DNA from 3 places in the Pseudomonas sp. C11 genome. Region 2 is predicted to be linked to each of the others. Evidence: riboswitches for the same ligand, from Rfam matches in the RefSeq annotation. Region 2 holds a riboswitch; each other region holds the start of a gene.

What was found. Region 2 has a riboswitch for cobalamin ahead of VC352_RS13570 (TonB-dependent receptor). Riboswitches for the same ligand answer to the same signal wherever they lie in the genome.
Region 1: another riboswitch for cobalamin. It lies ahead of VC352_RS16475 (energy-coupling factor ABC transporter permease); the one in region 2 lies ahead of VC352_RS13570 (TonB-dependent receptor).
Region 3: another riboswitch for cobalamin. It lies ahead of cobO (cob(I)yrinic acid a,c-diamide adenosyltransferase); the one in region 2 lies ahead of VC352_RS13570 (TonB-dependent receptor).

The regions. Positions count from the first base shown of each region.
Region 1 covers NZ_JAWIIP010000009.1:271,216-281,551, reverse strand. Annotated here, with positions in the region: gene VC352_RS16490 (hybrid sensor histidine kinase/response regulator) at 1-2,073, shown strand, start outside; gene VC352_RS16485 (TetR/AcrR family transcriptional regulator) at 2,193-2,834, shown strand; gene VC352_RS16480 (acyl-CoA dehydrogenase family protein) at 2,831-4,480, shown strand; cobalamin riboswitch at 4,634-4,837, shown strand; gene VC352_RS16475 (energy-coupling factor ABC transporter permease) at 4,876-5,559, shown strand; gene amn (AMP nucleosidase) at 5,657-7,129, shown strand; gene VC352_RS16465 (hypothetical protein) at 7,233-8,042, shown strand; gene VC352_RS16460 (threonine dehydratase) at 8,045-9,016, opposite strand; gene VC352_RS16455 (PLP-dependent aminotransferase family protein) at 9,097-10,336, shown strand, end outside.
Region 2 covers NZ_JAWIIP010000007.1:237,997-248,332, reverse strand. Annotated here, with positions in the region: gene cfaB (C17 cyclopropane fatty acid synthase CfaB) at 1-11, opposite strand, end outside; partial or broken gene VC352_RS25455 (methyl-accepting chemotaxis protein) at 495-1,562, shown strand; gene VC352_RS25450 (methyl-accepting chemotaxis protein) at 1,545-2,417, shown strand; gene VC352_RS13590 (iron ABC transporter permease) at 2,424-3,431, opposite strand; gene VC352_RS13585 (ABC transporter substrate-binding protein) at 3,428-4,315, opposite strand; gene VC352_RS13580 (hypothetical protein) at 4,230-4,472, shown strand; gene VC352_RS13575 (ABC transporter ATP-binding protein) at 4,456-5,262, opposite strand; gene VC352_RS13570 (TonB-dependent receptor) at 5,342-7,441, opposite strand; cobalamin riboswitch at 7,706-7,900, opposite strand; gene VC352_RS13565 ((2Fe-2S) ferredoxin domain-containing protein) at 8,022-8,714, opposite strand; gene VC352_RS13560 (cobalt-precorrin-6A reductase) at 8,945-9,664, opposite strand; gene cbiE (precorrin-6y C5,15-methyltransferase (decarboxylating) subunit CbiE) at 9,661-10,336, opposite strand, start outside.
Region 3 covers NZ_JAWIIP010000004.1:84,388-94,723, reverse strand. Annotated here, with positions in the region: gene VC352_RS08265 (NAD-dependent deacylase) at 1-610, shown strand, start outside; gene VC352_RS08260 (C40 family peptidase) at 667-1,299, shown strand; gene VC352_RS08255 (C40 family peptidase) at 1,385-1,909, shown strand; gene VC352_RS08250 (diguanylate cyclase) at 1,918-3,363, opposite strand; gene VC352_RS08245 (hypothetical protein) at 3,403-3,597, shown strand; cobalamin riboswitch at 3,832-4,042, shown strand; gene cobO (cob(I)yrinic acid a,c-diamide adenosyltransferase) at 4,218-4,829, shown strand; gene VC352_RS08235 (cobyrinate a,c-diamide synthase) at 4,829-6,121, shown strand; gene bluB (5,6-dimethylbenzimidazole synthase) at 6,118-6,771, shown strand; gene cbiB (adenosylcobinamide-phosphate synthase CbiB) at 6,775-7,683, shown strand; gene cobD (threonine-phosphate decarboxylase CobD) at 7,676-8,686, shown strand; gene VC352_RS08215 (cobyric acid synthase) at 8,686-10,137, shown strand; gene cobU (bifunctional adenosylcobinamide kinase/adenosylcobinamide-phosphate guanylyltransferase) at 10,178-10,336, shown strand, end outside.

The sequences.
Region 1 (10,336 bases), on a different contig from region 2:
GCCGACGGCCGCTTCAGCCTGGCGCAGCGCACCGGCGACGCGCTGCCCTTCGACAGTCGGCAGATCAAGCAGAACAATTACCTGTTCGAACTCGAACTGTCGCCCGGTGAGTCGCAGCGCTTCTACTTGCGCCTGGAAAGCCAGGGCTCGATCCAGGCACCGTTGACGCTGTGGGCGCCCAACGCCTATCTGGAGCAGCAGCCCGAGCGCATCTACGTGCTTGGGATCATCTACGGCGTGCTGCTGGTGATGCTGGTGTACAACCTGTTCATCTTCCTCAGCGTACGCGACACCAGCTACCTCTATTACATCCTGTATATCGCCTCGTTCGGTCTATATCAGGTATCGGTCAACGGCGCCGGCATCGAGTATTTCTGGCCCAACAGCCCCTGGTGGGCCAATGCCGCCACGCCATTTCTGATCGGTTCAGCCGCACTGTTCGGCTGCCAGTTCGCGCGCAGCTTCCTGCATACCTCGGAGCACAGCCCGTGGGTCGACCGCAGCCTGATGTTGCTGATGCTGTGTGGCGCCGTGGTGATGATCCTGGCACTGACCATCAGCTATGCCACCGCATTGCGCCTGGCCACCTACCTGGCGCTGGGCTTCACCGTGGTGATCTTCGCCGCCGGCATTCTGGCCTGGCTGCGCGGCATGCGCGTGGCACGCTATTTCATCTTCGCCTGGACGGCCTTCCTCGTCGGTGGGGCGATCAACACGCTGATGGTGTTGGGTTATCTGCCCAACGTCTTCCTCACCATGTATGCCAGCCAAATCGGTTCCGCCATCGAGGTCGGCCTGTTGTCGCTGGCGCTGGCCGACCGCATCAACGCCATGAAGGAGGAGCGCGCGCGCATCCTGCAGGATGCCGGGCACAAGCTGGAGGCGCTCAACCAGGAACTGGCCGACAGCAACCGCTTCAAAGATGAATTCCTTGCCACCGTCACCCACGAGTTGCGCACGCCGATGAATGGCGTGATCGGCTCGCTGGAACTGATGCAGACGGTGAAGATGGACGTGGAACTGGAGCAGTACCAGAAAACCGCCGCGGCCTCGGCCCGTGACATGATGCGCATGGTCAACGACATCCTCGCCCTCACCGAACTGCAGGCCGGCAAGCTCTACCCGCGCCGCGAAGCATTCAGCCTGCGCGGCCTGTTCGATGGGCTGCGCGCCCAGTATGCGCCGCGTGCCGAAGAGAAAGGTCTGCGTTTCGAGTTGAACCTCGATGACAGCCTGCCGGACATTCTCGAAGGCGATGCCGGCAAGCTGGCGCAGGCGCTTGGCTACCTGCTGGACAACGCCATCAAGTTCACCAATGAAGGCCAGGTCAGCTTGGAGATCGGTCGGGCCAGTCGGGCAGGAGAAGGCTTGCCCCTGACCGTGGTGGTGAGCGACAGCGGCATCGGCTTCGACCCGGTGGAGAACCTCCTGTACCAACGTTTCCGTCAGCTCGATGGCTCGATGACGCGCCAATATGGTGGTCTTGGCATCGGCCTGGCGCTGTGCCGGCAACTGGTCGACCTGCTCGGCGGCAGCCTGACGCACGACTCCACGCCGGGCCAGGGTAGCCGCTTCCGTCTCGATGTACCGCTGACCTTGCCTCAGCAACCTGCCAGCGCGGGCGTGCGGCCTGTCCGACGTAGCGGCGGGATCGCGCAACGCACACCGCAGCAGTGCACGGTGCTGGTGGTTGAGGACAACGCTATCAACCAACTGGTGACACGCGGCATGCTGCTCAAGCTCGGCTACCGCGTGCGCACGGCCGACAACGGCGCCGAAGCGCTCGAGCTGCTGCGTCACGAGCCGGTGGATGCGGTGCTGCTGGACTGCCAGATGCCGGTGATGGACGGCTTTGCCACCTGCCGCGCGCTACGTGGCCTGCCGGGCTGCGCCGAATTGCCGGTGCTGGCGATCACCGCCCACAGCCACAGCGGGGACCGCGAGCGCTGCCTGGCTGCCGGCATGAGCGACTACTTGGCCAAGCCGGTGAAGTTCGACGAGCTGCGCATCCTGCTGCATGACTGGGTGCTCTGCCGCCCAGTAAGCGCTACCAGCGGCACTGCGGCGGTTTGAGCGCCACGCGGTTTACCGTTCATCCCATTCCCGATTCGGCGGCAGGTTTGGCTGGATCGTCGCTTTAGCCATGGTCTGAATCCTGATTCACTGGGTGCGAATGAATCAGGATTCAGACCATGGCCTATCACACCAGTGAAGCGCGCATCGACCGCGATCAGGCGCTGCGCCAGCGCATCCTCGATTGCGCCCTTAAGCGCGTGGTCGAGGGCGGCTTCGCCTCCCTCACCATGCAGGCGCTGGCCGGCGATGTCGGCATCGCCACCGGCAGTCTGTACCGCCACTTTCGCAGCAAGGGCGAACTGGCGGCAGAAGTGTTCGCCACGGCCAGCCAGCGAGAGGTCGATGCCCTGGCCGCTGCGCTGCGTGGTTCCGGCAGCGCGGCCGAGCGCTTGCGCCTGGGGCTCGAGCAGTTCGCGGCGAGGGCCTGGCAAAGCCGCCGCCTGGGTTTTGCCCTGATTGCCGAACCGGTCGACCCGGAAGTCGACGAGCAGCGCCTGCTCTATCGCGAAGCCTATGCCGAACTGTTCGTCGATCTGCTCGGCGAGGGCGTTCGTGCTGGCGAGTTTCGCATCGAGCAACTCGGCCTCACCGCCGCCTGCCTGGTCGGCGCCATCGCCGAAGCCTTGATCGGGCCGCTGTCGCCACCCGCCCGGGCGGCGCGCGAAGCCGGACATGTCGGCCTCACTCTGGATCAGGTCAGTGCCAGCCTAGCCACCTTCTGCCTGCGCGCCGTCGGCGCCGAGGACTCCACGCGATGAAACCCAGCCTGCACGCCGAAACTCATGAGGTGTTCAACCAGGTGCCGAGCCTGGACGGCGCCAATCTCTATCGCCTCGACCTGCCATTGCAGGAGTGGACTCGTCGTTATGACGGGGCCTGGGCCTACGAACGCCTGAGTGCCTACGGCGCATTGGCCGGCGGCACGCTGATGCAGGCCGGCTTTCTCGCCAACGAGAACAAACCGGTGTTCAAGAGTCATGATCGCTACGGCAACCGCATCGACCTGGTGGAGTTCCATCCGGCCTATCACGAACTGATGCGCACGGCGGTCGAGCATGGTCTGCCTTCGTTGCCCTGGGCCGATCCGCGTGCCGGCGCGCATGTCGCCCGTGCCGGCCTGACCTACCTGCACAGCCAGGCCGAGGCCGCCAGTGGCTGCCCGCTGACCATGACCTTTGCCGCCGTGCCGGCCATTCGCCTGCAGCCCAACGTGGCCGAGCAGTGGCTGCCGAAGATCCTCTCCAGCCAGTACGACCCGCGCAACCTGCCGATGGAGCAGAAAACCGGCGTCACCATCGGCATGGCCATGACCGAGAAACAGGGCGGCACCGACGTGCGTGCCAACACCACCCGCGCCTACGCCATCGGTCTTGGCGGGCCGGGGCAGGGCTACGAGCTGGTCGGCCACAAATGGTTCTGCTCGGCGCCGATGTGCGACGCCTTCCTCACCCTGGCCTACACCGACAAGGGCCTGTCGTGCTTTCTGCTGCCGCGTCATCGCCCGGACGGCACGCGCAACCAGTTCTACATCCAGCGCCTGAAGAACAAGCTGGGCAACTGGGCCAACGCCTCCAGCGAGGTGGAATACCGTGGCGCCTTCGCCTGGATGCTCGGCGAGGAAGGACGCGGCGTGCCGACCATCATCGAGATGGTGGCCATGACCCGCTTCGACTGCATGGTCGGCTCCAGTAGCCTGATGCGCCAGGCCCTGACCCAGGCCGCGCACCACTGCGCGCACCGTCAGGTGGGCGGCAAGCGGCTCGCCGACCAGCCACTGATGCAGAACGTGCTCGCCGACCTGGCGCTGGAGAGCGAAGCCGCGCTGGCGCTGTGCATGCGCATGGGCCGCGCGCTCGACCACTCGCATGATGCGCAGGAAGACAAGTTCGCCCGCCTGGTCACCGCCGTGGGCAAATACTGGATCTGCAAGCGCGCCCCGGAAATGATCTACGAGGCCAGCGAGTGCATGGGCGGTGCCGGTTACGTCGAGGACACCATCATGCCGCGCCTTTACCGCGAGGCGCCGGTCAACTCTATCTGGGAGGGCTCCGGCAACGTGCAATGCCTGGACGTGCTGCGCGCTCTGTCCAAGGAGCCGGGCGTTCTCGATGCGCTGTTCAATGAGCTGGGCGACGGCCACGGAGATGCCCGCCTCAGGGCGCATATTCAGCGCCTTAAAGCCGATTTTGCCGATACCGCCGATATCCAGTATCGCGCCCGCCAACTCACCGAGGATATGGCCGTGGCACTGCAGGCCAAGCTGCTGCTGGAGGCCGGCAACGCCACCGTCTCAGATGCCTTTATCGCCAGCCGCCTGGAAGGCCGTGGACGGGTCTACGGCACTCTGCCGCGAGGTGTCGACGTCGAGGCGTTGCTGGCGCGTAGCACGCCGAATCTGCTTTGATTCTTGAGCGATCTTTAACAAGGAAAAGTTGGTGGATTTTTAGCGGCTGATTTTTCCCTTTGGGATAGTTGGTCGTACTAAACGTGTTCCCCGCGCCAACAGGGATGAGCCAACCGCGCCAGCCCGGCGCGCTGTTTTTTAGCCCAGCAGGCGAGTAATCTGACGGCCGATGGTTCTGCGTGCACCTACGTGACGCGGATGAAAAGGGAACAGGGTGCGGCGAGTCTCGCCAATGCCCTGGCTGCCCCCGCAACTGTAAGCGGCGAACGATGCCCTCATGCCACTGACTCCGGTCGGGAAGGCGGGCGAAGTGCCAAGCCGTGAGCCAGGAGACCTGCCATCGAATCCATCGATCCTCCAACTCGTCGCGCGGTGGGCGCGGCCAAGGAACTTGCATGCATATCGAACCCGGTGTCGTCGAAGGCGCCAAGATTTTCCTCAGCTACGCAACCGCAGTCGGTGCCTTTGGCCTGACCGCCAAACTGGCGCGCGATGCCATTCGCGACAACGGCGGGGCGACCGCCCTGGCGCTGCGCAGCCTGCTGACCACCGCGCTGGTGTTCTGCTTCTTCGAGGTATTCCCGCACCATGCGGTTGGCGTTTCCGAGGTGCACCTGATCCTCGGCTCCACCTTGCTCCTGCTGTTCGGCGCCGGTGCCACGGCCGTCGGTCTGGCCGCTGGCCTGCTGCTGCAAGGGCTGTTGTTCGCCCCATTCGACCTGCCGCAGTACGGCATGAACGTCACCACGTTGCTGGTGCCGCTGTGGGCCATCAGTGTGCTGGCCAAACGGATCGTCGCGCCCGGTACCGCCTATGTCGACCTGTCCTACAAGCAGGCGCTGGCGCTGTCGACCGCCTATCAGGGCGGTATCGTCGCCTGGGTCGGCTTCTGGGCCTTCTACGGCCATGGCTTTACCAGTGATAACCTGGCCGCCGTGGGCAGCTTCGGCCTGGCCTACATGAGCGTGATTCTGGTCGAGCCGCTGATCGACCTGGGCGTGCTGGCTGGTGCCAAGGCGCTGGCGCGTTTCAGCCGAGGCCCGCTGTTCAACGTGCGTTTGCACCAGGCGGCAGCCTGATCCAGAGCGCGGTGACCGATGCGCTCGGTCGCCGCGCTATGTTTTGCCATGAGGTTGCAGGCAAGATAGGGGCGTTCGTTCTGCCAGGAAGATGCCTGTGAAAGCCTGTTCCGATGATTTTATCGTTGCCCATACCCCCGAAGAGGCGGTTGATCGCCTTGCCGCGTTGCACCAGGAAGCCACCGGTGCCCTGAGCCACGCGCTCAAGCGCTACCTCAAGGAGCGCATCCGTCCGGATGCCAGCGAGCACTGCCTGTTCCGCTACCCCGAACTGCGCCTGACCTACCTGTGCCAGGGCGAAGTGCCGACCACCGTGCGCGCCTACGCCAAGGTGCAGATCCCAGGTACCTACGCGATCACCGTGACCCAGCCGGCTGCCTTCCGCAAATACCTGCTGGAGCAGCTGCGCCCATTGATGAACGACTTCACCGTGCGGGTGGAGGTCGGTCGCAGTCAGCAGAACATTCCTTACCCGTACGTGGTCGAGGGCGGCGATGAGCTGGCCGGCAGTGGCGTGACCGCCGCTGAGCTGGCGCGGGTATTCCCCAGTACCGACCTGTCCGCCGCCACCGACGGCACCGCCGACGGTCTGTACGACTGGGAGAACATCGACCCGCTGCCGCTGGCGCTGTTCGACGCGGCGCGTACCGACTTCTCGCTCAAGCGCATCCAGCACTACACCGGCAGCGACTGGCGCCATGTGCAGCCCTGGATTCTGCTGACCAACTATCACCGTTACGTCGACCAGTTCATCCGCCATGGCCTTGATATGCTGGTGGGCGCCTCGCGCTTCACCCGCATGGTGCTGCCCGGCAACGTGGTGATCGAGCGCGGCATGAACGAAGGCGAGATGCAGGCGATCATCGAGAACGTGGTCTGGCACCGCTACCAGATGCCGGCCTACCACCTGCAGGCCGAAGATGGTCATGGCGTGACCCTGGTCAACATCGGCGTCGGCCCGTCCAACGCCAAGAACATCACCGACCACCTGGCCGTGCTGCGCCCGCACTGCTGGCTGATGATCGGCCACTGTGGCGGCCTGCGTCAGTCGCAGACCATCGGCGATTACGTGTTGGCCCACGCCTACATGCGCCGCGACGGCATCCTCGACCGCGTGCTGCCACCGCACATCCCGCTGCCAGCGCTGGCCGAAGTGCAGCAGGCGCTGCAGGAAGCGGCCAAGCAGGTGACGGGCGAGCAGGGCGATGAGCTGAAGAAGCGCCTGCGTACCGGCACCGTACTGACCTACGACGATCGCAACTGGGAGCTGCGCTGGGCGCAGGAGCGCCCGTTGATCAACCTGTCGCGTGCGGTGGCGGTGGACATGGAGAGCGGCACCATCGCCGCGCAAGGCTATCGCCTGCGGGTGCCCTACGGCACGCTGCTTTGCGTGTCGGACAAGCCGTTGCACAGCGAGATCAAGCTGCCCGGTGCGGCCGGTGCCTTCTACGAGCGCGCCGTGACCCAGCACCTGCATATTGGCATCGCCGCGCTGGAGCTGATGCGCAGCCAGCTCGACTCGCTGCATTCGCGCAAGCTGCGTAGCTTCGACGAGCCGCCGTTCCGTTGATAAGCAGGGCGTGGCCTGACGCACAGTCTGGTCACGCCCCGGCGGCACTGATTAGCGCGCTGGTTTAGACTCGCCCTCGTCATGGACGAACGAGGCGATACACATGGAACAGGCACGTCTGCTGCTCACCGCGCTGTGGGAACCCTTCAGCTTTTTCAGTCTTTTCCTCTACACCGGCCTGGCCCTGCTGCTCGGTGCGGTTGCGGGTCTGTTGCTGGCGCTAAAGCTGCACCGATTGGGCTGGCTGGCGCGCAATAACCGCTGGCACCACTGGCTGCTCAAACTCTACTTTCTGCTGTTGCCGCTGGCCGGAGGGTTTCTCGGTTTCCAGGGCGGATTGCTGTATGGCAGCCAGCAGCAGATCAATCGCCATCTCGACAGCTACGCACCCATGGTGCAGGAGCTTGCTGATGGCGTCTGGAGCGATTTCCAGGCCTATGTCGAAGCGCAGGGCCAACAGGGCACCCTGGCGGTGCGCGATGCCAGCGTGCAGGAGGTGCTCAACCAGTTGGCGCTGGACTACCTGCGCAGCGAACGGCTGCTGGAGGCCGAGGCCCGTGCCGATGCCTCGACCGCCGAGCGCATTGCCTTCGACCTGTTCGACCGTCTGCGCGCCAGCCTGCTAGGCAAGGCGATTGGCGAGATGGCGGTAGAGAAAACCGCCCGTTACAGCGGGCTCAACGAGAAGGTGCTGACTCAGGTACTGGATGCCCGTATCGAGCAGCTGTTCCAGGCCGAGTTTCTTCTCGGGTTGTTCAAGAAGCAGGTCGGCCATGTGTTCAAGCCGTTCTATATTGCCCTGCTGATTCAGCTCGCTCTGTTGCTGGCACTGATCGCGGCCGAGTGGGGGCTGGCGCGTTGGTTACGGCAGACACCCGCTCGCCAGCCTGCCGAGCCGCTCGCCACGGTTTGAGTTCAGGCGGCCACCGGCGCCTCGTCACGCAACAGCTCGGCCAGCGCTGCGCGGTCGATATTGGCGCCGCTGAGTACCACGGCCACGCGCTGCCCGGCATTGAGTTCGCGCTCCTGCATCAGAGCGGCCAGTGCGGCAGCGCCGGCACCTTCGGCGAGGTTGTGGGCGTCTTCGTGGTAGGCGCGGATGGCGGCGCGAATTTCCTCGTCGTTGACTCGCACGATGCGTGCAGCGCCGGCGCTGAGCATGTCCAGTGTCAGTTGCTGCGGCTGGCGGCAGGCCATGCCGTCGGCCAGGGTGTCGGCACGTTCGGTCTGCACCAGGCAGCCCTGCTCGAAGCTGCGTGCATAGGCGTCGGCGCCGCTGGCGACCACGCCGATGATTTCGGTGTCGAGACCAAGCAGGTCACGGGTGCGGATCATCCCGCAGATGCCCGAACCGAGCCCGATAGGCACATAGACCCGGCGCAGATTCGGCACCGCTTCCAGCAGCTCCAGGGCGTAGGTGGCTACGCCGCGCACCAGATCCTCATGCAATGACGGTACCCAGTGCAGGTTGTCGCGCTCGGCCAGGCGCGCCGCCTCGGCGCGGGCTTCGTCGAAGTCACGGCCATATTCGATCACCTCGGCGCCGAGGGCGCGCATCGCCGCGTTCTTCTCGCGGGCGTTGCCATGCGGCACCAGGATGCGGATGGCCAGGCCCGCTTGACGCGCCGCCAGCGCCAGGCTCTGGCCGTGATTCCCTCGGGTGGCGGTGACCAGCCCGCGCACCTGCGGCTCGCGGCGCAGCAGGGCGTCGATATAGACCAGCCCGCCGCGCACCTTGAAGGCGGCAGTCGGGGCGTGATTCTCGTGCTTGACCCAGACCTCGCAGCCCGTGCGCTGGGCCAGCAGCGGCCAGCTCAGTTGTGGCGTGGGCGCCATATGGCGATGAACCAGTGCCGCGCTCTGGCGCAGTTGGGTGAGGTCGAACATGGCGAATGCTCCGGGTGGCGTTGACCCGGATGCTAGTGCGGCGCATTGTATGGGTAAATATTTATATTGCATGGCAAACAATGTGGCTTCCTGATCTGCAAAACAGCGCCTTACCCACTTACCTGGCGTTGGTCGAGGCCATCGCTGCGGCCATTGGTCGTGGCGAACTCAAGCCTGGCGAACGCCTGCCGCCGCAGCGCCGGCTGGCCTGGACGCTGGGCATCAACCCGAGCACAGTGATGCTCGCCTACCGCGAGGCGGCGCGTCGGCATCTGGTGTCCGGCGAGGTGGGGCGTGGCACCTACGTGCTCGCCGGCAGCCGTGAGGCGAGCCTGTTCCGCCTCAAGCAACCGGCCGCGCAGGGCGAGCTGATCGACCTGTCGACCAACGTGCCGGTGCATGACCCGGACAATCACGACCTCTCCGCCAGCCTCGCCGCCCTGGCGGCGCGCTGCGAGCTGGACGCGTTGCAGGCCTACCCGTCGGCAGCCTTGGTGGAGCGTGCGCACCTGGCGGGCGCGAGCTGGCTGCGCCGACGCGGCCTGGAGTTGGCACCGGGTGGTTTGCTGCTTTGTGCCGGCGCCCAGCAGGGCGTGTCGGCTGCTCTGTTGGCGCTGTGCGAAGCGGGTGAGCCGATCCTGGTGGAACGTTATACGGCGCCGGGGATCAAGGCCGCCGCGCGTCAATTGCGCCTGCCGCTGCACGGCGTGGCGATGGACGAGCACGGTATCCTGCCTGATGACCTTGACCGTCAGGCCCGCGCCACTGGCGCCCGTGTGGCGGTGCTTACGCCCTGTTTGCAAAACCCCACCGGCGCCAGCCTCGATGCCGAGCGCCGTGCTGCCATCGCCGAGGTGGCGCGGCGTCGAGGCTTGTGGATTATCGAGGACGATGTCTACGGCGTGCTCGGCAGCGAGGCGCCGCTGGCCGTGAAGCTTCCCGAGCGTTGCCTGCTGATCAGCAGCCTGTCCAAGAGCGTTGCACCCGGCCTGCGCCTGGGCTTTATCGCCGGTGCACCCGAGCTGCTCGAGCGTATCGATCCCGAGGCTCAAGCGACGCGCTGGGCGGTAACGCCGCTGAGCCTGGCGCTGGCCTGTGAATGGATCGAAAGCGGCATCGCCGAACAACGCCTGACCTGGCAAATCGACGAACTGCATCAGCGCTGGCGCCTGGCCGCGCGTGTGCTCGGATCACGTATGCCGCAGGGTCGGGCGGTGGCGCCGCATCTGTGGCTGGATGGTGCGGTGCCGGTTGGTCTGACTGATGCGTGCCGGCAGAACGGTGTGGAGGTGGTGCCGGCCGAGGTGTTTGCGGTCGAGG
Region 2 (10,336 bases):
TGCGCGAGCATGGTCGTCCCTCCTGATCAGGTGTGATGGAACCTGAAGCAGATGACCCAGCCATGCCTGGCCAGGTTCGTTCAAGCTGACTAACGGCAACAGGCTGCTCTGAACCACCCCTCAGAAGCGCAGCACAGACCGCACTGATTAATGCTTAAAAAGAAATAAAAGACGCCAGAATTGCATTGGATCGATTTATCCAGCCCTGTCATAGTCCCGCAAGGCTGACTCCACCCTACAGGTCAGGGCGATCCCCTAGCGCTTGCCGCCAGATGATGGGTAAGCCGCCTACTCATAAAGAAAACCTGGCCGATACCATCGAAGCCAATAAGACAACAAGAACGACTGCCCATGCCCTCGACTCCCTGCCTGACTCCACGAGTCATCCGCTGCCAAGAGAATCCTGACGTGGCTCCGTTCAATCGGTGCTGGACTGCTGTGTGCCTGCCCTCGAACACACGCACCGTCCACCCGCCACTCAAGGAGCACGTCGTATGAATCGCTGGTTGGTAAACCTGAGTGTCGCCAAGAAACTGATCGCCGGCTTCGGCCTGCTGCTGATCATGAGCGTTCTGATGTTCTCGGCTGGCTGGTACGCCCTCTCCAACCTGTCCTACCGCATGGATCGCATGAGTGCGGTCAACCAGTTGATGCAGCATCTCTCGGACATGCGCCTGGCGCGTGCCGCGTATCTGCAGAGCAACGGCGAAGAGAAATCTGCTGCCGAGCTGAAGCAGCAGATCGTCACCATCGAGCAGAATCTGGCCGACCTGCGCGGCTATTTCATGACCCAGGAAAACCAGCAGAAGATCGCCCAGATGGACGAGGCGCTGGGCAACTACCAGGCGCTGATCAACGACATGGAAGGGGCTTACCAGCAGATCGCCTCGTCGCGAAATTTGCGCCGCAGCAGCGGCGATCAGGCCCTGGCATCCCTGGATAAGCTGGACAGCTATGTCAGTAGCGACACACTGGACGTCGAGCGGACATACGCACGCTACAAGGTGGTGAAGACCATCCAGATGCAGTTCCTCTTCGCCCGCTTCGAGACGCGCGCCTACAGCTACAGCGGCAAGACCGATCAATACCAGTCGACCCTCGATGCCATCGACAAGACCCTGGCCAATCTCCAGCCCCTGCGTGCGACGCTGAGCGATGCGCCGCCCGCACTGTTTCAGGAGATGGAGCAGTCCATCCGCACCTACCGCGATACGCTCGATACCCACCAGGCCGCCCTGCTGCGCATCGATCAGGATCAGAAGAAAGCCAATGCGCTGGTTCTGGCAATGGTCGAGCACTGTCAGGCGCTGTATGACAACCAGATGCAACGGCGCAACGAAGACACCCAGCAGGCCTCGGGGATGCTGCTGGGCTGCCTGGCACTGGCGCTGATCTTCGGCATCGTCGGCGCCCTACTGATCACCCGGCAGATCGTCCCGGCCCTGCGCAGCGTGCTGCACAACGTGCAACGCATCGCCAGCGGCGACCTCAGCCATCAGGATCAGGTGCAGCGCAGTGACGAGATCGGCCAGTTGCAGCAAGGCATGAATGCCATGACCAGCAGCCTGCGGCAGTTGATCGGGCATATCGGCGACGGCGCCGCGCAGATCGCCAGCGCCACCGAAGAGCTTTCCGCCATCACCCAGCAGACCCGTGCCGGCGCCAACGAGCAGAAGCTGGAAACCGATCAGGTGGCCACCGCCATGCACGAGATGGCCACCTCGGTGCAGGACGTGGCGCGCAATGCAGTGGAAACGGCGCACGCGGTCGAGCACAGCGCCCAGGAAGCCAGCAGTGGTGCGCAGATCGTCAACAAGGCCATCGCCCAGATCGACAGCCTGTCCAGCGAGGTGGAGCTGACCGGCGAGGCCATCAGTGCCCTGGCCGAGGAAAGCGGACGCATCGGCGGCATGCTCGACGTCATCAAATCGGTGGCCGAGCAGACCAACCTGCTGGCGCTCAATGCCGCCATCGAGGCAGCGCGTGCCGGCGAAGCCGGGCGTGGTTTCGCCGTGGTCGCCGACGAAGTGCGTGGCCTGGCCCAGCGCACGCAACAGTCCACCCAGGAAATCGAGACGCTGATCGCCGCCCTGCAGCAGGGCACGCTCAAGGCCGTGCAACGCATGGAAGGCAGCCGCAACCTGACCCACAGCAGCGTCGAGCTGGCCCGCCAGGCCGGCGCGGCCCTGCACAGCATCACCACGAGCATCGGCAACGCCCAGGGCATGACCCAGCAGATCGCCGCCGCCGCCGAACAACAGGGCGCCGTGGCCGAGGAAATCAACCGCAGCGTGCTCAACGTGCGTGGCATCACCGAGCAGACCTACACCGCCAGCGAGCAGACCAGCCAGGCCAGCCAGGAGCTGGCACGCCTCGGCAGCTCGCTGCAAAGCCAGGTGCAGCGCTTCCGTCTGTAAAGGCGACTAGCGGCGCCTGAGCAGGGCCACGAAAAACACTCCGCCGATGGCCGCAGTGACGATGCCGATGGGCAGATCCTGCGGCGCCAGCCAGGTGCGCGCTGCGACATCGACCCAGACCAGGAACAGCGCCCCCAGCAGCGCCGCCACCGGCAGCACGCGGCGGTGCTCGGCGCCGACCAGAAAGCGCGCCACGTGCGGCAGCATCAGGCCGACGAAGCCGATGGCACCGGACAGCGACACCAGTACGCCGGTGAGCAACGAGGCCACCACGAACACCAGCAAGCGCACCCGACGCGGCTCCAGGCCCAGGCTCACGGCGCTCTGCTCGCCAGCCATCAGCGCGTTCAGCGCGCGGCCCAGACCGAGCAGCACGATCATGGCCAGGGCCAGGCACAACGCTGGTAGCCAGAGCAGCTCCCAGCGCGCCAGGCCGAGGCCGCCGAGCATCCAGAACAGCACCGAGCTGGCCGCATGCGGGTTGCCCAGGTACAGCAATAGGTTGCTCGCCGCCATCATCACGAACGACACCGCCACCCCGGCCAGCAGCAGGCGGTCGCTCTCCAGACGCCCGCCCCGGCTGGCGATGGCCAGCACCAGCAACATACTCGCCAGCGCGCCGACGAAGGCCGCCAGCGGCAGGCTGAGCAGCCCGGCGAACTCGCCCAGGTAGAGCACCACGATCACCGCACCGAACGCCGCACCGGAGCTGACGCCGAGCAGGTGCGGGTCGGCCAGCGGGTTGCGCGTCACCGCCTGCAGCACGGTGCCGACTAGTGCCAGTCCGGCGCCGACCAGCGCGCCGAGCAGCACCCGTGGGGCACGCAGTTGCCAGACGATGCTGTCCTGGCCGCTGTTGATCGGCATCTCGGGCGGGATACCCAACAGATGCTGGCCGAGGATCGCCAATACGCGATCTAGCGGCACCTGCGCCGCGCCGAAGGCCAGCGACCAGGCGCAGGACAGCGCCAGCAGCACGGCCAGTCCAAGCAGCAGCAGGCGATAGCGATTCACTGGGCGAAGGCCTCGGGGTGCAGCGCAGCGGCCAGCGTCTCGATGGCGGCGGCGTTATCCAGGCTTGGCGTCACCGCCAGATACGGCAGCACCACGAAGCGCTTGTCACGGATCGCCGTGACACCCTGCAGCGCCGGGTGCTGCAGCAGGAAGTCGCGCTTCTGCGCCGCCGTGCGCTCGCCGTAGTCGACGATCAGGATGACTTCGGGGTCTTGCTCGACCACCGCTTCCCAGCCCACCTTGATCCAACTACCGGTCACACCGTCCATCACGTTGCGCCCGCCGGCCGCCTCGATCAGTGGCTGCGGCATGCCCTGGCGCCCGGCGCTGAAAGGCAGGTCTTCGCCGCTGTCGTAAACGAACACCCGTGGCCGCGTTGGCTGCCCACCGAGGCGCGCCTGCACCGCCGCCACCCGCGCCTGCATGCCCTGCACCAGCGCGTCGGCGCGATCCTCGACGGCGAAGATTCGACCGAGGTTGTGCAGGTCGGTGTAGACATCGTCGAGGCTGGTGACGCGGCCCGGCATAACGTGGGCGCAAGACTCGCTCAGCTCGTACACCGGGATGCCAAAGCGCGCCAGGCTGCTCGGGGTGACCTCACCGCCCATACGCATGCCGTAGTTCCAGCCAGCGAAGACGAAATCGGTGCCTGCGCCCAGCAGGTTTTCCAGCGACGGATAACGCGCGGCCAGTTCGGGCAGGCCATCAAGCTGCTCGCGCATGCTCGGGTCGAGGGTCTTCCAACCGCTGATGCCGGTGTAGCCGGCCATGTGCCCTTTCAGGCCGAGAGCCAGGAGCATGGCGGTCATATTCACGTCATGGCTCACGGCCCGTTGCGGCGGCTGGTCGATGGTGATCTGCCGGTCGCAACTGGTGACGATCACGGCCCAGGCGGGACTGGCCAGCGCCAGCAGGATTGCACCAATGAATGTAGGAGCGAGCTTTGCTCGCGAAGCTTTTGTCTTTACCCATGATTCGCGAGCAGAGCTCGCTCCTACAGGTTCGACCGTGCGTGAGCGCTTCATCAAAGAATCCAGGTAATACGCGGATAACCCGCCAGTGGATGGGTGTCGACCAGTGCCTGCACACCGAACACCTGTTGCAGCAGCTCGGCAGTGAGCACCTCGGCGGGCGTGCCGACGGCCACCAGGCGACCCTGGTCGATCACGCACAGGCGGTCGCAGAAAGCCGCCGCCAGGTTCAGATCATGGAAGCTGGCCAGCGTCGCAAGGCCCAACGATTTGATCTGCCGCAGCAGTTCGATCTGGTAACGCGGGTCGAGGTGGTTGGTCGGCTCGTCGAGGATCAGCAGTTGCGGCTGCTGCACCAGGGCGCGGGCGAGCAAGGCGCGCTGCTTCTCGCCGCCGGACAGGCGGGCGAAATCCTGCTGCGCCCGCTCGCTCAGGCCGACCCGCGCCAGCGCCTCGTCGACCAGGCGCTGATCCTCACCATCGTCGCCGTCGAACAGCCCCTTGTGCGGCGTGCGACCCATGGCCGCCACCTCGTGCACACGCAAGCCGAAGTCCTGCGGGAATTCCTGCAGCACCACCGCCACGCGCTGCGCGCTCCAGCGTGGCGGGCGTTGCCACAGCGCTTCGCCGCCCAGTTCAACACTGCCGCTGCACGGCCGCTGAAAACGATAGGCGCAGCGCAGCAGGCTGGTCTTGCCGCTGCCGTTGGGGCCGATCAGGCCGAGCAGCTCACCGTCGCCGATGTCCAGGTCGATGGCCTCGAGCAAGGCGCGCTGGCCATCCGGCGACCAGGCCAGGTCACGGATGCGCAGGCGCGGCTCGGACGCCGCCTTACGGCGGCTCGCGGGCGGCGAGAACAGGCTGAACGACCAGCCCGAGGCGCTACTCACTGACACAAGAACTCTCCACGTGCGGCGCGCCGAGACAGGCACGCGCGCTTCAAAAGCTGTAATCCGCCGTGACGAACAGCGAACGCGGCGCGCCAAGGAACCACTGCTGACCATCGCTGCTGGCACTGGTGGCGTACTGGCGGTCGAACAGGTTATTCAACTCCAGGCCCAGGCGCACGTCCGACAGCACCTGCCAGGCGATATTCGCATCGACCACCGTGTAACCCGGCACTTTCTCGGTATTGGCCGTATCGACATAACGTGCATCGACATAACGCGCGCCGATGCCCGCCTCCACGCCGCTGCCGAGATCCTTGTTCAGCCATAGGTTGGCCGTGCGCCTCGGCACGTCGACCGGACGATTGCCGCTGCGGTCGCCACCGCCATCGACGAAATCGTCGTACTCGGCACGGACGAACGCCGCGTTGGCCGACACCTGCCAGCCACGCCCCAGCGCCAGTTCCAGCGAGGCCTCCAGGCCATCGGAGGATTGCTGGCCGATCTGCTCGGTGGGTGATGTCGGTGTCTCACGGCTGAGCAGCTTCTCCTTGACGATGTGATAGGCGGCCAGCGTCCACTCGCCCTGCCCGCCCCAGAACAGTTGCTTGAGGCCGATCTCGGTCTGCTTGGCTTCACTCAGATCGAACTGCTGCTGGCTCGGGTTGAGAGTGAGCAGGTTGCTCACCCCTTCGGTGCTGGTGGCGTACTGGCCGTACAGCGACAGCTCCGGGGTCAGGGCGAAGACGAGCCCAGCGCGCCAGTTGTCGCCCGTGAGGCTGCGGTCGACGCGGCTGTCGTCGACCCGATTGTTGCGCTCGAGATGCACCTGATCGCGGCGCACGCCAGTGACCAGCGCCAGGCGCTCGGTGAGCTGGGTGCGGTTCTCAGCGAACAGCGAGAACTGCCGGGCCTGATTGAGCTCGCGTGGGCGGTAACTGTCGGTGCTCTGGTAGCTGCCGCCGCCGGACTGGCCGAGCGGTACGCTGTCAGTGAAGGTGTTGTCGAAATCGTGGTGGCGGGCGAAGCGAATATGGTTGTAGTCGACACCGACCACGGTGCGGCTGTCGAGGCCGAACAGGGCGTGATCGAGGCTGAAGCTCTGGCGGTCGCCGAGCTGTTCCTGGTTGTGCTTGATGCGCCAGAAATCGCCTCGTTCGACCGTATCACCCGGCTGCCAGCGGTAAGCCTCGCTGTTGCGCCAGTAGCGCTGGGTCTTGATGTAGTAGAGCTGGTTGTTGGACGTCAGTGCGTCGTTGATGCGCCAGTCGGTCACCAGGCGGGTGATCTGGTCGTTGTAGTGGATATCAGCGTTGGCGACGTTGTAGTTGCGCTCGCGCAGGCTCTCGCGGAACTTGCCATCGACCAGGGGCGTGCCGAGGTAGCGCTCCGGGCTCTGCTCGCCCTGATCATGGAACAGGGTGAAGCTCAGGTCTTCGCTGGCATCCCAGCGCAGCGCGGCGCTCAATGCCAGGCTGTCGGAATCGCCACGGTCGACCCAGCCATTGCTGGCCTGTTGATTGAGGTTGAAGCGATAGCTCAGCGCGTCGCTCAACGAACCGCCGCTGTCCAGCGCGGCCTGGCGGCGGTCGTCGCTGCCATAGCCCAGGCGCAGGTGATTCTCGACCGGGCCGGAGAAGGGCTTCTTCGGCACCACGTTGATCACCGCGCCGGTGGCGCCTTCGCCATAGAGCACCGAAGCCGGGCCACGCAGCACGTCGATGCGCGCCACCGACCAGGTGTCCGCCGGGAAGGTCACGGTGCCGGCGCCGACGTACTGGCGGGTGCCGTCGTAGAGCTGCATGGTCGCCGAGTGGCCGGTGAAGCCGCGTGCCGATAGCGCGGTGCCGCCATTGCCGGGCGTGCCGATAAAACTGATGCCGGGCGTGCGGGTTACTGCATCCTGTACCGTCAGGTTGTTGCGTTCACGCACCTCGGCGCCGCTCAAGCTGCTGGTGCTGGCCGGGGTTTGCAGGGCCGAAAGCTCCAGGCGCGAACCGCTGGTGGTGGGCGTGCGCAGGTCGCTTTCGCCCTCCTCGGCGGCCTTGGCCTGGACATCGAGTGCGGGCAGATCGACAGCCTTGTCGGCCAGGGCCAGGCCGCTGAACAGCAGGGCCAGCGGCCAGGTGCAGTGAATAACAGGGTTTCGCACGTTAGGGCTTCCGGTGGTACGCGAGGAGTCGAGACATGAAACGTTATTGTTATAACATAACATTTTCAATCTCTGTCGCCAGGAAGGCAGCCGAACGGATGCCCTGGCCAAATCGGCCAGACCGGTTTTTTTGATGCGGAAATGGCGCGCCATATTGCTTCCATCGCAAAGAGAAAAGGCACGGCAATCCGATGGAAATGCGCAACAGCAGACAGGGGCACGGCGGCGCCCTACTGGAGTCAACGCCCGCCCACCGCGGGTTGCCAGACACAAACGACTCCAGGCCGGTCTCCGGGCTTGCGAGGGTCATGAACGCATCGCCTTCCCATGCGCGTGGCGCACAGTGGCGTATCGATGCGGTCGCTCGCTTACCGTTGCGGGGGCAGCGTCGGACTTCAACCGACTTCCCGTTTCACCTCACGCGCGGCGGCGTGAGACACCTGAAGCGGGGCGGATATGACCACCCGCCTCCGTTCAAGTCAAGGCGCGGGGCCGACTGTGGGAGGCGCTTTAGCGGCGATTGCTCTTTTATAGGAGCAGTTGGGCGGCATTGCGCGTCAGCCGCGAAAGGGGGCGGGCATTAAGCCTGCTCATCAATCCGCAACTCCGGCAACGCCCTGCCCGCCACCAGACGCTCGTCGACCAGACGGATCACCGCCGCTTCATCCTTGATGCCATACCACTCGCCCTGTGGATAAAGGCTCGCAGTCGGGCCCAGGTCGCAGGGGAACTGGCACTGGCTGCGGGTGATATGCACACCGCCCTCGCACTCCAGCTTGCCGGCGGCCTTGAGCCGCTGACGCAGGGTTTTCCAAAGGCCCAGCGCGCCCTTGCGCGTGCAGCGCGGGCCGTTGCACAGCAGCAGGCGCTGCGCATGCGGCGGGATCTGCGACCAGGCATGGTGTTCCGGCACGGCTGGCACGTCGCTGCAGGGGATATGCGCTTCACGGCGTTCGAGCAACGCGCCCAGGCCATCGAGCCAGGTGTCTTCCATGGCGGTGCAGACCACGAACACCTCGCTCCCATTACCGCGTTCGGCAATGCACTCGCGCAACCAGTCACGGTGCGCGGCATCGGCGCGCGGTTCCAGGTCGACCAGCAGCAGCGGGCGTGGCGCGTTATCGATGGCGTGCCAGAAACCGTCCTGCTCGGTGTCATGCAGATGCGCCTCGCCCAGCAGCGTTTCGATGCGCTGCTGCAGGCGCTCGGACGATGCACCACGCCCCAGGCCGGGGCCGATGAACAGGATGCGGGCGTAAGGGGTTTGGCTCATGACAGTCTCCAAAACGGGGCGGCAGTCTAGCAGCGCAACGGCAAGCTTAGGGCGGGTGCAACCCGCTAGACCGACATTGGCGGGTTTCACCCGCCCTACAGGAGCAGCGCCTCGCCCCAGGCATCCAACTCGGTGAACTCGCGCGTCACCACTGGCAATGGCAGGCGGCGTGGCGTCAAGCGTAGGGCGGGTGTAACCCGCCGGGCCGACGTTGGCGGGTTTCACCCGCCCTACAGGGGCAGCGCTTCGCAGAGGGCGTCCAACTCCGCAAACTCACGCGTCACCACCGGCAATTCGGGACGACGCAACAGCAGCACCGGCAGGCCCAACTCTCGCGCCACCTGCAGCTTCGGCTCGGTGGACGCGCTGCCGCTGTTCTTGCTGATCAGCACGTCGCAGCGGATGCGGGCGAACAGTGCACGCTCCTCGTCCAGGGAGAACGGCCCACGCGCGCCGATGATCTCAGCACGCGGCGGCGCCGGTTCGGCCTGCAGGCAACGTACCGTCCAGTGCTGGTGCTCAGGAATCTCATGCAGATGCGCCAGCGGCTCGCGTCCGGAGGTGAAGAAGGGCCGTTCGAATAGTGCCAGTGCGCGGGTCAGTTCATCCCAGCCGTCCACCTCGCGCCAGTCATCCTCCCCGCCTGGCTGCCAGCCAGGGCGACGCAGCGCCCAGCAGGGCACGCCGACGATTTCGGCGGCGCGGGCGGCGTTATGGCTGATCTGCGCGGCGTAGGGGTGGGTCAGATCCAGCAGCAGTTCGATGCCTTCGTCGGCGATAAAGGCGGCCAGTCCTTCGGCGCCGCCAAAACCGCCGACGCGCACACGGCAGGCGAGGTCGTCCGGCACGCGGCCCAGCCCAGCCAGGCTGTAGACCGTCTCCGGCCCCAGCCGACGCGCCAGGCGCAGCGCCTCGGTGGTGCCGCCGAGCAGCAGGATCCGCGCACTCACGGCTTGCGCACCGTCAGCAGGGTGATCGGCAGCGCCGCGCGCCAGGTGTCGAAACCACCCAGCGGCTGCGCCTGGGCCACGGTCAGACGCAGCATCTCGCCGCCGTGCTGCTCGCGAAAACTTACCAGCGCCGCCTCGCTCTGGATGGTCACGGCATTGGCCAGCAGACGCCCGCCCGGCTTGAGCGCAGCCCAGCAATCCTCCAGCACACCGGGCACGGTGACGCCGCCGCCGATAAAGATCGCATCCGGTGCAGGCAGCCCAGCCAGCGCCTCGGGCGCATGCCCGGCGACCAGTTGCAGACCGGGTACACCGAGCGTGTCGCGATTGTGGCGAATGTGTTCCTGGCGCCCCTCGTTGGCCTCGATGGCGATAGCGCGGCAAGCCGGGTGCGCACGCATCCACTCGATGCCGATGGAGCCGCAGCCGGCGCCAACGTCCCACAGCAGCTCACCAGGCAGCGGCGCCAGGCGTGCCAGGGTGACCGCGCGTACGTCGCGCTTGGTCAGTTGCCCGTCGTGGCGATAGGCGTCGTCCGGCAGGCCGCAGGTCGGCGGCAGCAGTTGTGCCCCGGCATCGGCCAGACATTCCACCGCCAGCAGGTTGAGGTCGGCGCCCCGTGGCAGGTTCCAGCTCGCGGCCAGACTATCAACACGGCGCTCCTCGGGGCCG
Region 3 (10,336 bases), on a different contig from region 2:
CGGGTCGATGCTGCAGCGCGATCCAGCCCTGTGCTGGAAGTACCTCGCTGAACTCGGCGGGGCCTGCCTGAAGGCAGCGCCCAATGCCGGGCATCTGGTCATCGCCGAGTTGCAGCGGCTGATTCCGGGTTGCTGGGTGCTGACCCAGAACATCGATGGCTACCACCGTGCTGCCGGCAGTCCGGTGGAGCGCCTGATCGAGATTCATGGCGAGCTGGCGCCGTTGTACTGCCAGTCCTGCGCGGCGCAGGACGACGAGCTGGCTGCGCATTTGCAACGACCGTTGCCGCCGCGCTGTCGCCTGTGCGGCGGCATTCTGCGCCCGCCGGTGGTGCTGTTCGAGGAAATGCTGCCCGAGGCGGCCATCGCGACGCTGTATGCCGAGCTGCGCAAGGGCTTCGATGTGGCCCTCAGCGTGGGAACCAGCTCGACCTTTCCTTATATCGTCGAGCCAGTGCTGCGTACGTGTGAGCGTGGAGGGCTGGCGGTGGAGATCAATCCGGGCCTGACACCCTTGAGTGCCGAGGTGGATATCCGCTTGGTGGGGACGGCCTTAGATGTGTTGCCAAAACTACTGAGTCACATTTCTAACGATAGAATTTGCAAATAGCGTTTATAGAGGGCATAGTCGCGTACTTACGAACTTTCATCGACACGGTCGTGCCCATGCTAAAACGCTTCGCACCCCTCGTGCCCCTCGCACTCACGGTGTTTCTCGCTGCCTGCGCAGGTCACTCGCCGCAGTCGCAGCCGCAGAATGACAAAGCCGTCGCAGTGCAACCGGACTTCCCTTCGCGTCCTGTTTCTCAACTGGACGGCGTCGACAGCGACGAAGCTGCTGCCGCCGCGCTCAACGGCAAACCTTACGAAATGCCTCAACTGGCTGACAGCCTGCTGGATCTTGGTCGCTCGCTGATCGGCACCCGTTACCGTTATGGCGGTACCTCGGTGCAGTCCGGCTTCGATTGCAGTGGCTTCGTTGGTTATCTGTTCCGGGAAGAGCTGGGGCTGCAACTGCCGCGCTCCACGCGTGATCTGATCAAACTGGATGCTCCCAAGGTGGCGCGTGCCGATCTCGAGCCGGGTGATCTGATCCTGTTCAATGATCGTGGCCGTGGTCGGGTCAGTCATGCCGGTATCTACATCGGTGACGACCAGTTCATCCATTCCAGCAGTCGTCGCAGTGGCGGCGTGCGCATCGACAGTCTCGATGACAGCTACTGGAATCGCAGTTACCTGGAAGCCAAGCGCGTTCTCGCACTGGCCCCTCAGGAAGAACTCCACGCCCAGCACCCCTGATCGATACGGCGCAGCCTGACAGGCTTGCGCCGTTCGTCGCTTATCGGCAGAGTAGGGCGCACTCAGGCTCAGGATCGTCCCGCCAATGCCTTTCACGCTCCGTCTTGCCTTCATCGCATCCATCGCTCTGCTGAGTGCCTGCAGCAGTTCTCCTCCCGCGCCCCAACCCACTTACAACCCGCCACCCATATCGCTCGACGCGCCCGGCGCTGCCGAGGATGTGTTGTTCCGTGCTTTGGGCCTGGTGGGAACGCCGTATCGCTATGGCGGCAATACCCCGGATGGTGGTTTCGATTGCAGCGGCCTGATTGGCTATGTTTACCGTGACGCGGCAGGTATCAGCCTGCCGCGCTCGACCCGTGAACTCAGTGCCATGCGTCGCCCGGGCGTTGCGCGCGATGCGTTGCGCAGTGGTGATCTGGTGTTCTTCGCCACCAATGGTGGCGGTGCGGTGAGTCATGCCGGCATTTACGTGGGGGAAGGGCGCTTCGTGCACGCGCCCTCCACTGGCGGCACGGTACGTCTGGACAGCCTGGACAATCGCTACTGGCGCAGCGCCTACCTCAGTGCCAAGCGCGTGCTGACGCCCGAACTGGCGCATAACCCCTGAAGCGTCATTCACTGATGCTCGATGCGGTTGCGCCCGGCACGCTTGGCGCGATACAGCGCCATGTCACTGCGTGACAAGGCCGCCTCCGCAGCCTGATCGTCATTGCTGAGGGTCGCTACACCCACGCTGGTCGCCAGGTGAGTCTGCTGATCGCCATGCTGCAACGGCGTGCGTGCCAGCTCCTGCTGGATGCGTTCGGCGAAGCGCAGGGCGGCATCGAGATCCGCATCGCACAGCACGACCGCGAACTCTTCTCCGCCGATACGGCCCGCGGCGTCGGTCTTGCGCAGGTGGGCACGGATCACGTCGGCGAAATGGCGTAGCGCCTGATCTCCCACCGAATGGCCCCAACTGTCGTTGATTACCTTGAAGTGATCCAGATCGAACATCAGCAGCGTGGCATTGCGGATGATCGAGCGCCTTAGTCGCGCCAGTTCCGCGTCGAGCTGACGGATGAAATGGCGGCGGTTGGAGAGTTGGGTCAGCGAGTCTGTCGTTGCCAGAACATTGAGCTCGACCTCGAAGTTCTTGCGTTCGGTGATGTCGGTAATGAAGCCATGCCAGAGCACGCTGCCGTCGTCCTGGGGAGTTGGTCTGGCTGCGCCCTGACACCAGGTATGGCTGCCATCGCTGCGGCAGACCCGATATTCCAGGCGCCAGGGCGTGAGGTTGCGGGTCGCGCTTTCCAGCGATCCCATGTACAGCCCAAGATCATCCGGGTGCAGTAATTGCCGCAGGCGCTGGGGGTTGGCCTGCAACTCGGCGGGGGAGACGCCGTAGATCTCCTGTGAGCCGGCGCTGATGTAGGTGAACTGGCCGCTGCCGTCTGCCTGGGCATGGAACTGGAAGACCATGCCGGGGATTTCGTTGCTCAGTGCGCTCATCAGTTCGGCCGTCTGCTCGAGCTGCTCGGCCATGTTGCGCAGCGCGCTGATGTCGGTCGTGGTGCCGACCATGCGCAGTGCCTTGCCGCTGCGGTCGCGTTCCACCACCTTGCCACGGCTGCGCACCCAGAGGTAATGACCGTCGCGGTGACGGATGCGGTGCTCGACCTCGTAGGCTTCGGTGCGTTGTTCCAGGTGGTCGATTATGGTGGCCTGAACGCGGGCGAGATCGTCCGGATGGATGCGTTTGTAGCTGTCGTGAATGTCGTCGCCGATTTCATGCTCGGCATAGCCGATCAACGCCTTCCAGCGTGGCGAGTAGTGAATGCGATCCTTGTTCAGGTCGCGATCCCAGATGCCGGTGTTACTGCCGTCGATGGCGAGCGCCATGCGTTGTTCCCGGCGCATCAGGGCTTGCTGTTCCCAGGTGATTGTCAGCAGCGTGTCGAGGCTGCTGACGATATCGCTCAGTGCCGTCTGATCGCTGTCATCGGGCGTTTGCGCGCGCTCGTGGAAAAGGCACAGCAAAGCCTTGCCGGCCGCCAGCGGGAGCAGGCTCAGGGCCTGCACGGAATCCGGCGGATCCATCCCGAGCTGACGGGCGATCGCTTGCCGATCTACGAGATGTCGTGCGGTTTCGGGCCACTGCCCTGGGTGCTGGGCGGGCGTATCGGCAAGTGGCTGTCCGCTGAACGCGACGACGTGAGCCTGATGCGGCGCTTTCTCCAGCACGAGCGCCGTGGAGGCATGCGTGTGCGTGCAGGCGAGCCGCAGCAGTGGCAAGCAGGCTTGCGCAAGAGGTGAATGCGACCCGTTGAAGGCAAACGTGAACAGCATTGGGACTCCACGTTCGTGAAAATGGGTGGCGCGAATAGGGGTTCAGGATTTGGTGCGAGCGGAATCTGCCGTCGCGCGCAGGCTTTGAGTTCGGTTATGGGCATTAGTTTAGGCGCGAGGGCGCATTGTGCCATTAATCCGGGTGCATGGGCGGAGACGGCGCAGCGCCGAAGATTGACGCGCAGCCCTGCCAGCCTCTACCCTGCGCGCCTTGCTTCAGGTGCCCCGCGTCGCTGTAACCGGCGACCGAGGGGGGAAACAGGGAAGCCGGTGCGCATGCCGGCGCTGCCCCCGCAACGGTAGGTGAGTCAAACGCCGCTTCAGGCCACTGTGCAAGGCACGGGAAGGCGCGGCGGGGTGCCATTGGCGTCGCTCACGAGCCCGGAGACCGGCCTGTCGCAGTTTCACGGCATCGCGGAGGGCGCTGTCCGGCTTACGCCCCGGTTCAACCGGGGCGTTCGTGTTTGCGTCTTCCGCCTGCCTGACCAGCCACCAGCGCCTGGAGACGTCGCGTGCACTCGCATGCTTCCTCACCATCGTCGCACCTTCGAATGACGGTGCCGGCGCCTGATGTACGGGAACACAGCATGAGCGAATCCGCCGAACGCGATGCCCGCCACAAGGCGCGCATGCAGCGCAAGAAAGCCCTGATCGACGAGAAGATTGCCCAGGCCCAGGATGAATATGGCCTGTTGCTGGTGCATAGCGGCAATGGCAAGGGCAAGAGCAGCAGTGCCTTCGGTATGGTCGCGCGTGCCCTCGGTCACGGCATCAAGGTTGGTGTGGTGCAGTTCATCAAGGGCGCGGCCAGCACCGGCGAAGAAACCTTCTTTCGCCGCTTCCCCGAGGAAGTCAGCTATCACGTGATGGGCGAGGGCTTCACCTGGGAAACCCAGGATCGCCAGCGCGACATCGCCAAGGCGCAGGAGGCATGGGCCGTGGCCCGGCGCCTGCTCAGCGATGAATCCGTTGGCCTGGTGGTGCTGGATGAGCTGAACATCGCCCTCAAGCACGGCTATCTCGAACTGGACGCGGTGCTGGCCGATATCGAGGCCCGGCCACTGCTGCAGCACGTGGTGGTGACCGGCCGGGGCGCCTTGCCGGGGATGATCGAGGCGGCCGATACGGTCACCGAGATGAGCCTGGTCAAGCATGCCTTCAAATCCGGGGTGAAGGCGCAAAAAGGCATCGAATTCTGATGACGACACGTCACTGCCCGGCGCTGCTGATCGCCGCGCCGGCGTCCGGCCAGGGCAAGACCACCGTTACCGCAGCGCTGGCGCGCCTGCACACCCGGCAGGGGCGCAAGGTGCGGGTGTTCAAATGCGGCCCGGACTTTCTCGACCCGATGATCCACGCCCGTGCCAGCGGCGCGCCGGTGTATCAGCTCGATCTGGCCATGGTCGGCGAGGCGGAGAGCCGTCGTCTGCTGTGGCAGGCCGCTGGCGAGGCCGATCTGATTCTGATCGAAGGGGTGATGGGCCTGTTCGACGGCAAACCCTCGGCCGCCGACTTGGCGCGCCACTTCGGTGTGCCGGTGCTGGGGGTGATCGATGGTGCGGCGATGGCGCAGACCTTCGGCGCGCTGGCCCATGGCCTGGCCACCTTTCAGCCGGATCTGCCCTTTGCCGGTGTGCTGGGCAACCGCGTTGCCAGTAGCCGTCATGGCGATATCCTGCGTGATGCCCTGCCGTCGAGCATTCGCTGGTTCGGCGCCTTGCCGCGCAGCGCCGCGGTGGAGTTACCCAGCCGCCATCTGGGCCTGGTGCAGGCGGGCGAGTTGGCGGATCTGGATGCGCGCCTGGACGCCGCCGCCGATGCGTTGGCGGCCAGTGCCGATGTCGATCTGCCGCCAGCGGTGAGCTTTGCTGCGCCGCAGATCGACGAGCCTGCGCCCCTGTTGAACGGTGTGCGCATCGGCGTGGCGCACGATGCCGCGTTCGCCTTCCTGTATCAGGCCAACCTCGACCTGCTGCAGGTGCTCGGCGCCGAGCTGTGCTACTTCTCGCCGCTGGCCGATAGCGAGCTGCCCGAGGTGGACAGCCTTTACCTGCCCGGCGGCTATCCCGAGCTGTACCTGGCCGAGCTGGAAGCCAATCAGGCCATGGCGGCGGCGATCCATGCCCATCATCAGGCCGGCAAACCGTTGCTCGCCGAATGTGGCGGCATGCTCTATCTGCTCGACGAGTTACGGGACAAACAAGGAGCCAGCGGGCGCATGCTCGGTCTGCTGGCCGGCAGCGCCGCGTTGCAACCGCGCCTGACTGCGCTGGCCTTGCAGGCAGTGACGCTACCGGAAGGCGAGCTGCGTGGGCATAGCTACCATCATTCGCGCCTGGACAGCCCGCTAGAGCCGCTGGCGCTCGGTCGCTGCCCGAATGGCAAGCCAGTGGCCGAAGCGGTCTATCGTCTCGGCCGGCTGACCGCCAGCTACATCCACTTCTATTTGCCGTCCAACCCGGAGGCGGCCGCCGCGCTGCTGCGCCCATGAGCGAGCACGCGTTCAGCCCCGAGGAGCGCGCGGCGGTGTACCGCGCCATCGCCGAGCGTCGCGACATGCGTCATTTCGCCGGTGGCGAGGTGCCGCCCGAGGTTCTGGCGCGCCTGCTCGAAGCGGCGCACCACGCGCCCAGCGTTGGGTTGATGCAGCCCTGGCGCTTTTTGCGTATCAGCGATCCGCAACTGCGTGAGGCGGCTCATGCGTTGGTGGAGGCCGAGCGGGTGCGTACCGCCGAAGCCTTGGGCGAGCGCAGCGACGCGTTCATGCGCCTGAAGGTCGAGGGCATTCGTGATTGCGCCGAGCTGCTGGCCGTGGCGCTGATGGACGGGCGCGAAGCGCATATCTTCGGCCGACGAACGCTGCCGGAAATGGATATGGCCTCGGTCGCCTGCGCCATTCAGAATCTGTGGCTGGCCGCGCGGGCCGAAGGGCTGGGGCTGGGCTGGGTGTCGTTGTTCGACCCAGAGGCGCTGGCCGAGTTGCTGGGCATGCCGGCAGGCAGCAAACCGGTGGCGCTGCTGTGCCTGGGGCCGGTGCAGGCCTTCTATGAGAAGCCCATGCTGGTGGAAGAGGGCTGGGCCACGCCGCGCCCACTGAGCGAGTTGCTGTTCGAGAATCGATGGGGAGAGCAGGGTGACTGAACGATGAGCCTGGCGCTGATCACCTGTGCCGGCGTGGCACTGGATGCCGTGTTGGGCGAACCGCGCCGTGCGCATCCGCTAGTGGCCTTCGGGCGTCTGGCCGAGCGTCTGGAGCAACGTTTCAACCCGTCCGGTGGCGGCTGGCGCAGCCATGGCGTGACTGCCTGGTGCCTGGCGGTGTTGCCGCTGACCCTGCTGACCTGGCTGCTGGCGCATATCAGCGGGCTGAGCTGGGCGGTGGAAATCTTTGCCCTGTACTTCGCCCTTGGCCTGCGCAGCCTCTACGAGCACGCGCAACCGGTGGCGCAGGCGTTGCGCCTGGGCGATCTGCAACTGGCGCGTGAGCGCGTCGGCTGGATGGTCAGCCGCAATACGACAGCGTTGGACGTCTCCGGGGTGGCCCGCGCCGGTACCGAGTCGGTGCTGGAGAATGGCTCCGATGCCGTCTTCGCCGCCTTGTTCTGGTTCATCGTCGCCGGTGCGCCCGGCGTCGTGCTCTATCGCCTGAGCAACACCCTCGATGCCATGTGGGGCTACCGCAACGAACGTTTCGAGCGCTTCGGCTGGGCGGCGGCGAAGATCGATGATGTGCTCAACTACATTCCGGCGCGCCTGGTGGCGTTGACCTACGCATTGCTGGGGCGCACCGCCCTGGCGCTCAAGTGCTGGCGCAGGCAGGCGCCGCTGTGGGACAGTCCCAATGCTGGCCCGGTGATGGCTGCGGGAGCGGGCAGCCTGGGCGTGAGCCTGGGCGGGGCGGCGGAGTACCATGGTGAGCGCCATGAACGCCCGCAACTGGGCGAAGGCCCGGCGCCGCATGCGCGTGATATCGAGCGCGCCATGAACCGGGTGATCGGCGGCGTGGCGATATGGCTGGTATGCCTGCTGGCTTGGGAGGTGTTGGGTGCTTGAACATGGCGGTCGTCTGCGCGCAGCCGCGCAGCGCTATGGCATCGCGCTGGAGGACTGGCTGGATCTGTCCACGGGCGTCGCTCCCTATGGCTGGACGCTACCCTCGGTGCCGGCCGAAGCCTGGATGCGTCTGCCCGAAGTGAATGACGGCCTGGAAGCTGCAGCCCGTGATTACTATGGCGCCCCCGGTTTGCTACCCGTGGCGGGCTCGCAGGCCGCCATCCAGATGCTGCCGCGCCTGCGCAAACCCTGCAACGTTGGCATTCTCGCCCCTACTTATGCCGAGCATGGTGCGGCCTGGCGCCGTGAAGGGCATCGGGTCACCAAGCTCAGCGAAGGCTCTACGCATCGCGCCTTGCCGCAGCTCGACGTGCTGGTGGTGGTCAACCCGAACAACCCCACCGGGCGCCTGATCGAGCCGATACGCTTGCTCGACTGGCACCATGAGTTGGCCGAACGTGGCGGCTGGCTGGTGGTCGACGAAGCCTTCATGGATTGCACGCCGCAGCACAGCCTGGCGCCATTCAGCGACCTGCCTGGCCTGATCGTGCTGCGTTCGTTCGGCAAGTTCTTCGGCCTGGCCGGCATGCGTCTGGGCTTCGTTCTCGCAGCGCAGGCTTTGCTCGATGAGCTGGATGACTGGCTTGGCCCCTGGGCGGTCAGCGGTCCGGCGCGCAGCGTGGCGCTCAGCCTGCTGCGTGATGAGGCTGGTCAGTGCCTGCAGCGCGAGCGCCTGCTGGCCGACGGTGCGCGGTTGGCGGCGCTATTGCGCGATTGCGGCTTACCGCCGACGGGCGGCTCGGCGCTGTTCCAGTTCTGCTGCACGCGGCGCGCGGTGCCCTGCATGGAGTTGCTGGCGCGGCGCGGCATCCTGGTAAGGCTGTTCGCCGAACTGGACAGCCTGCGCTTCGGCCTGCCGGCCGATGAGGTGGGCTGGCATCGTCTGGAGCAGGGCCTGCTGGACTGTGCGCCGATCCTCAGCAGCCTCGAGGAATCGAACTGATGCCCACCCTTATGGTGCAGGGCACCACCTCCGATGCCGGCAAGAGCACGCTGGTCACCGCGCTGTGCCGCTGGGCGCGACGCCAGGGCGTGCGCGTGGCTCCGTTCAAGCCGCAGAACATGGCGCTCAACTCGGCGGTGACCGTAGACGGTGGAGAGATTGGCCGGGCGCAGGCCGTGCAGGCGCAGGCCGCCGGCCTCGAGCCGCATACCGACATGAACCCGGTACTGCTCAAGCCCAACAGTGACATGGGCGCCCAGGTCATCATTCACGGCCGCGCCATCGGCAACATGCAGGCGCTGACCTATCACGGCTACAAGCCGGTGGTCATGGCGGCGGTGCTGGAGTCTCACGCACGGCTGGTCGAAGAGTACGAGCTGGTGCTGGTCGAAGGCGCCGGGTCGCCGGCCGAGATCAACCTGCGTGCCGGTGATATCGCCAACATGGGCTTCGCCGAGGCGGTGGACTGCCCGGTAATTCTGATCGCCGATATCGACAAGGGCGGTGTATTCGCCCATCTGGTCGGCACGCTTGAGTTGCTCAGCCCAAGCGAGCAGGCGCGCATCCGAGGCTTCGTGATCAACCGTTTCCGTGGCGATATCGGCTTGCTCAAGCCGGGGCTCGACTGGCTTGAGCAGCGCACCGGTAAACCGGTGCTCGGCGTCTTGCCCTATCTGATGGACTTTCACCTGGAAGCCGAAGACGCCGTCGACACCCGCCAGCAGACCAAGGCCGAGCAGGCGTTGCGCGTCGTGGTGCCGGTGCTGCCGCGTATCAGCAACCACACCGATTTCGACCCGTTGCGTCTGCATCCGCAGGTACAGCTAACCTTCGTCAAGGCTGGTGATGCGATTCCACCGGCCGATTTGATCATCCTGCCCGGTTCCAAGAGCGTGCGCGCTGACCTGGCGCGCTTGCGCGAGCAGGGCTGGGATACGGCCATCAGCCGGCACCTGCGCTATGGTGGCAAGCTCCTGGGTATTTGCGGCGGCCTGCAGATGCTGGGCCGGCAGATTCACGATCCGCATGCGCTGGAGGGGGCTGCCGGCAGCAGCGAGGGCCTCGGTCTGCTCGATTTCGAAACGCTGCTGGAGCCGGAAAAGCAACTGCGCAACGTACGCGGTCGGCTGTGCCTGGAACAGGCAGCGGTCAGCGGCTACGAGATCCATGCCGGCGTCAGCCAGGGGCCTGGGCTCAACGGAGCCGTGCAGCTCGACGACGGTCGCCATGATGGCGGCCTGAGCGCCGATGGCCAGGTGCTCGGCACCTACCTGCATGGCCTGTTCGAACAGCCCTCGGCATTTGCCGCGCTGCTGCGCTGGGCTGGACTGCGTGACGTGCAGGCGGTGGATTACCACGCCCTGCGTGAACGTGATATCGAGCGCCTGGCTGATCAGGTCGAGCAGCACCTGGATACCGTCAAACTCAAGAAACTGTGCGGCCTGGCCTGAGCGCATCGAATGGTGCGCGACACGCGCCTGTGGAGTGGAAATGCTTGAACTGATCCTCGGTGGTGCCCGCTCCGGCAAGAGCCGGCTGGCTGAGAAGCTTGCCAGTGAATCCGGGTTGGACGTGGTCTATATCGCTACCAGCCAGCCGCTCGATGGTGAAATGAGCACGCGCGTCGCCCAGCATCGGGCGCGGCGCCCC